3 regions of the Mesorhizobium sp. B2-4-7 genome follow, and region 1 is predicted to be linked to each of the others. Evidence: riboswitches for the same ligand, from Rfam matches in the RefSeq annotation. Region 1 holds a riboswitch; each other region holds the start of a gene.
The links. A riboswitch is a leader RNA that binds a small molecule or an ion and turns the genes downstream of it on or off. The one in region 1 is predicted to bind cobalamin.
Positions count from the first base shown of each region.

Region 2: another riboswitch for cobalamin. It lies ahead of FJ946_RS17755 (CbtB domain-containing protein); the one in region 1 lies ahead of FJ946_RS01055 (ABC transporter ATP-binding protein).
Region 3: another riboswitch for cobalamin. It lies ahead of FJ946_RS17930 (DUF1636 family protein); the one in region 1 lies ahead of FJ946_RS01055 (ABC transporter ATP-binding protein).

Region 1 is NZ_VFVH01000001.1:214,913-218,386, forward strand. Features, by position in the region: gene FJ946_RS01050 (ABC transporter substrate-binding protein) at 1-941, opposite strand, end outside; gene FJ946_RS01055 (ABC transporter ATP-binding protein) at 981-1,769, opposite strand; cobalamin riboswitch at 2,026-2,235, opposite strand; gene FJ946_RS01060 (LacI family DNA-binding transcriptional regulator) at 2,298-3,323, opposite strand.
Region 2 is NZ_VFVH01000006.1:71,611-75,084, reverse strand. Features, by position in the region: gene FJ946_RS17760 (aromatic ring-hydroxylating dioxygenase subunit alpha) at 1-1,082, opposite strand, end outside; cobalamin riboswitch at 1,217-1,413, shown strand; gene FJ946_RS17755 (CbtB domain-containing protein) at 1,449-1,628, shown strand; gene FJ946_RS17750 (CbtA family protein) at 1,644-2,441, shown strand; gene cobU (bifunctional adenosylcobinamide kinase/adenosylcobinamide-phosphate guanylyltransferase) at 2,434-2,949, shown strand; gene cobO (cob(I)yrinic acid a,c-diamide adenosyltransferase) at 2,951-3,474, shown strand, end outside.
Region 3 is NZ_VFVH01000006.1:107,708-111,181, forward strand. Features, by position in the region: gene FJ946_RS17925 (winged helix-turn-helix domain-containing protein) at 1-1,008, shown strand, start outside; cobalamin riboswitch at 1,038-1,242, shown strand; gene FJ946_RS17930 (DUF1636 family protein) at 1,280-1,726, shown strand; gene cobW (cobalamin biosynthesis protein CobW) at 1,729-2,781, shown strand; gene FJ946_RS17940 (cobaltochelatase subunit CobN) at 2,798-3,474, shown strand, end outside.

The DNA of each region.
Region 1 (3,474 bases):
GCTTCCGGATGCATCGCCCTGGCAATCTTGCCGATCGCGTCGATATTGGCCGGCCCGGGTGTCAGTTCGGCATAGCGAAGCGCCGCGAAGCGTTCGTTCCTGACCGCGTCCGTCTCCTTCATTGCCGGATGCGCTTTCAGGAAATCGAGCAGCTTCCGGTAGCCGCCGCCATCCTGATAGTCGAGCAGGATGAGGAATTGCGGATTGCGCGAGGCCACCGTCTCCCAATCCGTGTTGCCCCAGCTGGTGTCCATGTCGGCCATGATGTTGTCGCCGCCGGCCGCGGAAATCATGGCGTTGGGAATGGCGAACTTGCCTGATGTGAACGGCTTGTCCTCGCCGGAATCATAGAGGAACACGCGCGTTCCCCTGCGGGCGCCGACCTTGGCCGTGATTTCGGCGAGCTGCGCCTTCCAGCCGGAGACGAGCTTATCCGCTTCGGCCTCCTTGCCGAAGATCTTGCCCAGCTTCTCGACATCGCCATAGAGCAGGTCCATCGAAGCGGCGGGGCGGTTCTTGTCGAGATGGACGCAGCTTTCCGTCAGCACCAGGGTCTTGATGCCGTGTTGCGCCAGCGTATCGGGCGTCACCTCGCCGCCCGGCTTCATGCCGTAGTACCAACCGGCGAAGAAGAAGTCGGGCTCGACAGCGACCAGGTTTTCCAGCGTCGGATATTTGGGCGCCAGTTCCGGGATCGAGCCTTGCTCGGCCTTGAATTCGGGGCCGACCTTGTACCATCCGGTGATGCCGGTCAGGCCGACGATCGACGGCTGCAGCTTCAGGGCGAAGGCCATCTCGGCCATGTTGAGATCGTGAATGACAGCGCGCTTTGGAGGCGCGTCGAAGGTCAGCGACTTGCCGCAGCTGTCGACCGTCACCGGAAAGGCGAAGGCCGTAGAGGCCAGCAGGGAGAAGGCAAGAGATACGGCAAGGCGTTTCACGGATGTTGCTCCTTCGTTGCACGGGAATTGGATCTGCGCTCACGAAGATGGCGCGGCACGGTTCGGAACCTCGAACACCGTCAGCTCGCGGTCCTCCGTCGGGTGGCGCAACCTAAAGACGTCGACACCGAAGATCTCGCGGATCAGCTGCTGAGTGAGTGCTTCGCGTGGCGGCGCCAGCACATGCAACCGGCCATGGCTCATCACCGCGACCCTGGTGGCGAAAGGCGTCACCAGCGCCAGATCGTGCAGCACCGCGATCACGGTCATGCCGAGGCCTGCAACCAGTTCGAGCAACTCGCTGCGCGCCCGCGGGTCGAGATGGTTGGTCGGCTCGTCGAGGAACAGGATCTTCGGCTCCTGTGCGATGGCGCGGGCAAGCTGGGCGCGCTGGCGCTCGCCGCCCGACAGCGAGCCGATGGTGCGGCCAAGCAGCGGCAACAGCCCGGTCCGACGCAGCGCCTCGACGACAATGTCGCGTTCCTCGCTCCTGTGCCTGCGGCCGGTATGCGGAACCCGGCCGAGCTCGACATAATCGATCACCGCCAGCCGTGGATCCGGTTGATCGGTCTGGCCGACGACGGCGATGTGCAGCGCCCGCTCGGCGGTCGAAATCCTGTCCAGCAGGCGCCCGGTGAGCTTCACTTCGCCCGAACTCGGCCGCAGCATGCCCGACAGCATGCGCAGCAATGTCGTCTTGCCGGCGCCGTTGGGACCGATGATGGCGAGACGGTCGCCCGCCGCCACCGAAAGGCTGACCGGATGCACCAGATGCAGGCCATCCGCCGCCGCGGCCAGGTCGCGGGCCTCGAGAAGCGGCGCGGTCATGGGCAATTCCTTGCAGGGCCTGCCGGAATACGGGCCAGCGTCTTGCTTGCCAATCCTGCCGGACGCTGGCCTGAATTCACCTCGGTGGCGATATCGCGGCAAAGCGTGCACACGATGATGCGATGCATGGGAATGCAGTGAATGCGATCGATGGAGCCGTCCAACTTCCGTCACTTTCAAAAATGGCGACGGAAGGAAGCTGGCTTGAACCGGTCGACAAGACCGAACCCCGCGTCTCCTCCCGGCACACCCCGTCCGGTCAACCCATGCAGATGGCAGGTCTCCTGGCTCGCGGGTCGTTGCGCCATCCTGCCTTCCCAGCCTTGCCGGCCAGTGGCTTCTCGGATTTTGCTCGCCGCTTACAGTTGCGGGGGCAGCCATGGCTTCGACCCGAAAATCGGGCCTCACCATGTTCCCTTTTCACCCCTCGCCTTGCGGCGCGGGGACCATCACGAGTCGCAGCCTAGGATGCAGGCAGCGTCGAGGCAAGGTCGATGCATGTTCTGTTATAACGATACAAACGTGTGGTCAATCACTATCGCGCGCCACCAGTTCCAGCGGCCAGACCTCGCGAATGATCTCTGGCCCTTTCGCGCCGGCGAAAGCCGGGAGCGAGGCGAGCAGGATTTCGCCGAGCCGCCGCCCCATCGGGTCAAGGCTCGGACGAAAGCCGGTCAGCGCCGGCGAGAAATAACGGCAGAGCGGCGTGTCGACGATGACGATCACCGCGACATCCTGCCCGGGCTTGATCCCCATTTCGGCGAGCGCTTTGCAGCCGCCGAGCGCCATCGAGTCGTTGTTGAAGATAATCGCGGTCGGCGGATCCTTCGACCGCATGACTTGCGGTGTCACCGCGTAGCCACCGGCTTCGTTGATAAAACCGTCCACAATCAGGCCGGGATCGACTTCGATGCGGTGCCGCCGCAGCGCCTTGCAATAACCCTCCAGAAACAGATAACCGAAATTCAGGTCAAGCGACGGCCGGATGGCGGCGATGCGGCGGTGGCCACGCGCAACCAGCCGGTCGACCGCATCGGCGCCCGCCTTCTCGAAATCCAGATCCAGAGAGGGATAGCTGTCGTCGCCGGACCGGCTTCGGCCGAGCGTCGCGAAGGGAAAGCCGGCCTTGCTCAGATAGTCGATGCGATCGTCCTCGCGCCGCGTCCAGGCCAGTACGACGGCATCGGCACGACGCGTCTCGACGACGCGGCGCAGCCGCTCCTGTTGATAATCCGCCGGCGCGCCCATGACGATGATCAGGTCCAGCCCGCACTCGGCCAATGTCGCTTGCAGTCCGGTGAGGAACGGAATGAAGAACGGCTCGCCATACTGCTGGTCGCCCGGATGCGGCTGCAGCATGAAAGCCACGGCATGGGTGGTGCCGCGGCGTAGGTTCCTGCCCGAGTGGTTCGGTGAATAATTGAGCTTCCGGGCCGCCTCGAGCACGCGCTGGCGTGTCTCGGCGTTCACGTCGGCGCGCCCGTTAAGCGCGCGCGAGACCGTACCGATCGAAATGTTCAGGTGCCGCGCAAGATCGTGAATGCTGGACGCCAAGACCTCCCCCTCCTGCTTCTGGCTAGCACCAGCCGGTCGTGCGGCCAAGGCGTTTCAGAGCCGACGGTACAAATCCGATTGACAATATATGCCATCGGGTGTGTCATCGTAAACGTTTACGGAAGTCATTTACGGACTGCCGTGGGTGCCA
Region 2 (3,474 bases), on a different contig from region 1:
TGGCGCATGGAGCGCAGCCCTTTCTGGTTGACCTCGCAGATCGCGGCATCCTCCTCCAGCACCTGGGTGCCGAATCCGACGATGTTGTCGATGTCGGTGGCGGCGAGCGCGTCGGGCGCGAACAGCCATTCGGCGGTCAATTCGGTCTGCTCGGGGCCAAGCGGCACCAGCCGTACGGACCTGACATAGTCGACGTGGCCGACGATGAACATCGAGGGCAGGCTGGTGGCGTAGGTCTGGCCGGCGGCGCGCTCGGCCGGCGTCAGGCCCGAAAAGACCGGCCCATGCGCCTGGCCGTCACGTGACCATGTTTCGGCACCCGCCCGCAGCCCGCCGGAAAATTCCGGCGCGTCATTGTCGGCATGGCGGGTCCATTCGGGGTCGTCATGCCGGCCCATCAGGCCGCGGCCGTAGATCGGCACCAGCCGCGACAGGTCCTTGTGGACGCCGGGGCAATGCAGGCATTCGTTGAAGTTTTCCCAGAAGATCTTCCAGTTGCAGTTCATCACCTTGCGCAGCACATGGCCCGATACCAGCGATTCCAGCGGCCAGTTGCCGAGATCGCCGGAGGCCGGGTCGAAGGATGAGTGCGCCGAGCCGGCGGCATCTTCCGCGAGATTGACGAAGACGAAGCCGCGCCAGACCGACAGCGCGACGCGATAGAGCGGATGGTCCGCCTTGTCGAAACCTTCGGGCAGCGTTTTCGATGGCACGCGCACGAGCTCGCCGCGCAGCGAATAGGACCATGCGTGGTAGGGGCAGGTGATCAGCCGCGCCTTCAGCCGCCCCTCGCGTTCCTGGCAAAGCTGCGAGCCGCGATGCCGGCAGGTGTTGTGGAAGGCGCGCAGTTCGCCGGTATCGTCACGCAGCACGACGATCTCCTGGCTGCCGACACGGAAGGTGCGGAAAGCCAGCGGTTGGGCGAGATCAGCTTCACGGCAGACGAGCAGCCAGTTCCTGTACCAGATGGCGTCGAGGTCGCGCTGGTAGGCCGCCGCATCCCAATAGGCCGAGGACGGCAATGTCGGCTCGGCCCGGGTGAGGCCGTTATAGGGGGCGTGCTGGCTCTGGACGGGCTGCATGGCTGGCCTCCTGTGAGGATGGCAGCCGACACCCGGCCACGGAAATTGTCAATTGCAGCGGAGCAAGCGGCCGGACGGCGCTAAAGCGCTTGTCGCCGTCGGAATTTGGTTTGCCGGATGCGGCGATTTTCCCTATAGTCACCTTCGTCGTCGGTTCCGATTGGAGCCAAGAGGGAATGCGGTGCGGGCAGATTTGTTGCCCAATGCCGTGGCTGCCCCCGCAACTGTGTGCGGTAGTCCTCTCCATATGCCACTGAAGATTTTCTTCGGGAAGGTGGGGAAGGGCGCTGATCCGCGAGCCAGGAGACCTGCCGGCGACAGGAAACTGACTTCGATGCCCTCGGGTGGAGGGTGAAAGGACAAGACATGAATACCGCTTCCGTCTCCCTCGGCGCCTCCATCTCCTCGCAGTCGCGCCTCCTGCAGCTCGCGCTCGCGGCGCTGCTCGGCGTTTTCGTCGTAGGCTTTGTCGGTTTCTCGCATATCGACGCGGTCCACAATGCCGCGCACGACTATCGCCACTCGATGGCGTTTCCCTGCCACTGATAGGGATTTGACATCATGAACCTGTTTCGCAACGTCGTGTTCATCGCGGCGATCGCAGGGCTCGTGGCCGGTGTCGTTCTCGCCTGCATGCAGGCCTATGCCACCGTGCCGTTGATCCTGAAGGCGGAAGTCTACGAACAGGCCGGCGGCGGCCACCACCACGACCATACCGCACCGGCCCCGACCGACAACAACGCCATGAACTCTGCCGCCCCGGCGGGCAATGCCATGAGCTCCGCCGCGCCGGCAGCCGCTGAAGCTGTTCCGGCTGAAGAGGAAGGCTGGGCGCCGGCCGACGGCTTCGAGCGTTTCGCTTTCAGCGTGCTTGCCAACATCGTCACCGGCATCGGCTTCGCGCTGGTCCTGGTCGCGGTTTCGGAATTCGCCGGCGGCATCGGCAACTGGCGCCAGGGCGTGTTCTGGGGACTGGCCGGCTTTGCCGTGTTCACGCTGGCGCCGGGCCTCGGCCTGCCGCCGGAACTGCCGGCCATGCCTGCCGCCGAGCTTCTGCCACGCCAGATCTGGTGGACGGCGACGGTGGCGGCGACGGCGATCGGCCTTGCCCTGATCGCCTTCCGCAAATCACTGCCGCTGGCGATTCTGGGTGTGGTGTTGATCGTCGCGCCGCATATCGTCGGCGCGCCGCAGCCCGACAGTTTCGAGACGCCGATCCCGGAAGGCCTGCACCATCAGTTCGTGGTGGCGGTGACAGTGACGAACCTGGTGTTCTGGCTCGTGCTGGGCGCTGTCGTCGGCGTGGTGCGTGGACGCTTCACCGGCAGCGCGACGAGCCTGCGCGACAGCTTTGCCTGATCGCGGAAGACTGACCTTCATCATCGGCGGTGCGCGCTCCGGCAAGAGCGCGCACGCCGAAACGCTGATGACCGCCTTGCCTTCGCGATGGGCCTACATCGCCACGGCGCAACCTTATGACGACGAGATGCGGCAGCGCATCGCGTTGCACCGGTCGCGGCGCGGCGAGGGCTGGACGACCATCGATGCACCGCTAGACCTTGTCGGTGCACTCGAGGCCCTACCGGAGGACCAGCCGGTGCTTGTCGACTGCCTGACGCTCTGGCTGACCAATCACATGCTGGCCGATCATGATGTAGAGGCCGAATGTCGGCGGCTGGCTGACATGCTGTCGCGGCCGCGCGGACCCTGGTTCGTGGTATCCAACGAGGTCGGGCAAGGCATCGTGCCCGACAATGCGCTGGGGCGCCGGTTCCGCGACGCCGCCGGCCGGCTCAACCAGCAGGTCGCGGCGATTGCCGAGACCGTGCTTTTGATGGTGGCGGGGCTGCCGCTCAAGGTGAAGTGACATGACCGACATCGACGAAAAGGACGAAGAGCGCCACCGCGCCAAGATGGCCAAGCGCAAGGCGGTCCAAGACGCCGAGGTGGCGAGCAAGACGGTCGAAAAGGGGCTGCTGATCGTCAACACCGGCCCGGGCAAAGGCAAGACCACGGCTGCCTTTGGCCTGGCGCTGCGGATGCTCGGCTACGGCAAGCGCGTCGGCGTCGTCCAGTTCATCAAGGGCAAATGGCATACGGGTGAGAAGGAGGCCTTCGCCGCCTTCGGCGACCGCGTCGTCTGGCACGCGATGGGCGAGGGGTTCACCTGGGAGACACAGGATCTGAAGCGCGACATCGCGGCGGCCGAGGCCGCCTGGGCCAAGGCGCTGGAGCTGATGGCCGATCCGTCGATCAGTCTCGTCGTGCTCGACGAACTCAACATCGCGCTGCGCTACGAGTATCTCGATCTGGACAAGGTGGTTGTCGCGCTGAAAGCGCGCCGCGAGGGCCTGCATGTCGTCGTCACCGGTCGCAACGCCAAGCCGGCGCT
Region 3 (3,474 bases), on a different contig from region 1:
GGTCCCTACCCGTTCGCCTTGCTCGACAACGCCGCCGTCACGCGCAAGCGCACGGTTTTCGAATACTGGGCGCACGAGGCTTCCTTCCTGCCGGTCGAGACCTATCCCCTGATGCGTTGGCGCATGCAGCGCGCCGAGCGTGGCGATGAAATGTATCTGGGTCTCGCCAAATGGGGCCGCGAGCACGCCGCCTATATAGAAGAGATCTACCGCGAGGTCGCGGAGCGCGGCCCGATCGCCGCTTCCGCGCTCGAAGGCCAGAAAGGATCCGGCGGCTGGTGGGGCTGGAGCCACGCCAAGCATGCCTTCGAATGGCTGTTCTGGGCAGGACGCATCACCACCGCGCACCGCCGTGGCTTCGAACGCTTCTATGATTTGCCCGAGCGCGTACTGCCGCGGGCGATCCTCGATCTGCCGGTGCCGTCTGCCGAGGACGCGCATCGGGAATTGCTGCGGATATCCGCCCGCGCTCATGGCGTCGCGACAGCAAGCGACCTGCGCGACTATTTCCGCCTGTCGCCGGCCGACATGAAGGGCCGGCTGGAGGAGCTGGTTGAAACAGGCGAGCTGGTGCCGGTGCGTGTCGAGGGCTGGAACAAACCGGCTTACCTCCATAAGGAGGCCCGTATTCCACGAAAAATCGAGGCCCGCGCCTTGCTGGCGCCGTTCGATCCGGTCGTTTTCGAGCGCTCGCGCACGGAGCGGCTGTTCGATTTCCACTACCGCATAGAAATCTACACCCCTGCCGAAAAACGGCAATACGGCTATTACGTCCTGCCGTTCCTGCTCGGCGACAGGATCGTGGCGCGCGTCGACCTCAAGGCCGACCGGCCGGCCAGCGTGCTACGCGTCCACGCGGCCTATGCCGAGCCCAGCGCGCCGCCTGAAACCGCCGCGCAACTCTTCCAGGAATTGACGCAGATGCAGGGCTGGCTCGGCCTCGAACGGATCGAGGTTACGCCCGCCGGCGACCTTGGGCAGCCGCTCGCCGACATTGCCGTGTCGTAGACGCGCGTTGACACCGCCGCCTGCAAGAGCCTAAATCCATTCCAGACGGTCTCCTCTCGGCAAAGGGAGGAGCCAAGAGGGAATGCGGTGCGAAATCTCGATTTCAAATCCGCGGCTGTCCCCGCAACTGTAAGCGACGAGCCAAGGCCGAAAACCACTGGGACGGTCCCGGGAAGGCGGCACGAAGGCGATGACCCGCGAGCCAGGAGACCTGCCGTCTGAGACATAAGAATCCGATCGCCCGGCGGGTTTTCCGGGCAAGGAGCCCGATTTGGAACGCGACAGCAGTTTCCCGGCTGAAACAGCGGACATTTTGTCTGGCGATAGCGACTTGTCTGGCGATAGCGACGCCTTGGCCGGCGTCACTGTTATCATCTGCGCTTCCTGCCGCGACGAGACCGGTTCCGATGCCCATCCCCGCGCCGGCGAAGTTTTGGCTCAAGATACGCGCCAAGCCGCAACGGCCGACAATGTCCGTGTCCGCACCGTCGAATGCCTCGGCAACTGCAAGCGCCGTCTCAGTGCGGCGATTCTTCGCGACGGCTGCTGGAGTTATGTCTTCGGCGACCTGAACATCGCCAGCGGCGCCGATCTCGTCACCGGCGCGAAACTCTTCGCCGCTTCGACCAACGGCCTCATTCCGTGGCGTGGTCGCCCGGATTCCCTCAAGCGCGGCCTCGTCGCCCGCATTCCTCCCCTCGACATGCTGAAGGACTGATCATGACCGCCGCAGTTTCCGCCGCCACTCTCTCCCGCGTCCCCTGTACCGTGGTCACCGGCTTCCTGGGTGCCGGCAAGACCACGCTGGTCCGCCATCTCCTGGAGAACGCGGGCGGCAAGCGGATCGCCATCATCGTCAACGAATTCGGCGACATCGGAATCGACGGCGAGATCCTCAAGGGCTGCGGCATCGACACCTGCCCGGAGGAAAACATCGTCGAACTGGCCAATGGCTGCATCTGCTGCACCGTCGCCGACGATTTCGTCCCGGCGCTCGACCAGATCCTGTCGCTGACGCCGAAGGTCGACCACATCCTGATCGAGACCTCAGGCTTGGCTCTGCCCAAGCCGCTGGTCCAGGCCTTCCAGTGGCCGACAGTGAAGAGCCGGGTGACAGTCGACGGCGTAATCGCCGTGGTCGACGGTCCGGCATTGGCCGAGGGGCGCGTCGCCAACGACATGGACGCCCTGCAGGCGCAACGCGCGCAGGACCAGACACTGGACCACGACGACCCCGTCGAGGAGGTGTTCGAGGACCAGATCGCCTGCGCCGACCTCATCATCCTGTCGAAGAGCGACCTGATGGATGCCGCAGGTTCGGCTCGCGCCAACGCCATCATTGGCGAACACTCCGCCCGCGCCGTGAAGGTCGTGCCGACGGCTCATGGCAAGGTCGATCCGTCCGTGCTGCTCGGGCTAGGCCTCGCCGTCGAGGACGACATCGAGAACCGCAAGTCCCATCATGACGGCGCCTTCGACCACGAGCACGACGACTTCGATACGTTCATCGTCGACATCCCCTCGATCGCCAACCCGGACGACCTGGCAAAGCGCGTCGCGACCGCCGCCGAACAGGAGAACGTGCTGCGGGTGAAAGGCTTCGTCGAGGTCGGCGGCAAGCCGATGCGGCTGTTGCTGCAGGCGGTCGGTCCGCGCGTCAATCATTATTATGACCGCGCCTGGACGGCTGACGACGACCGCCGCTCGCGCCTGGTCGTCATCGGCCTCAAGGGGCTGAACCGCCCGGCGATCGAGCATATCCTCGCCGGCTGAGGCAACACCGACCGCGATGCACATCCTCACCACCACATCCGCCTCGCTCGACGATCTCGCCGAGCCGGTCGATCTGCGGCAGACGCCGGCGGAAATGGTGGCGCTGTCCTTTACGGACAGCGACCTGGCCGGACTGGCAGCGGCCTGGAAAGGCGACGCCGATCGGCTGCCCACGATGCGGCTGGCCGCGCTGCGCGACCTGCGCCACCCCATGTCCGTCGACCTCTGGATCGACAGCGTCGCCCGTCACGCCAAAGTCATTCTGGTGCGTATTCTCGGCGGTTACGAGTGGTGGCGCTACGGCTGCGACCAGTTGGCCGTGGTTGCCCGTGAGCGCGGCATAAAGCTGGCACTACTTCCCGGTGAAAGCCACGACGAGGATATCAGGCTGATCGAAGCCTCGACGCTGCCGCGCGAGGAACTGGACGGGCTGCTCAATTATTTCCGCCAGGGCGGCCCGGCCAATATGAGCGCGCTGGTGCGCAGGCTGGCGCGGTTGGCGGGGTCTGATGGCGAGATTGCCGAGCCGGTAAGCGTGCCGAAAGCCGGGTTTTATGAGCCGGGGCGCGGAGTCGTGGAGAAGCCGTACTTATCGAATGTTGACGATCCTTCACACCCCCCTCTGTCCGGCAGGACATCTCCTCCGCAAGGGGGGAGATCGGCTGTCATCAAGGCCGGCTCCTCTTCTGTCCC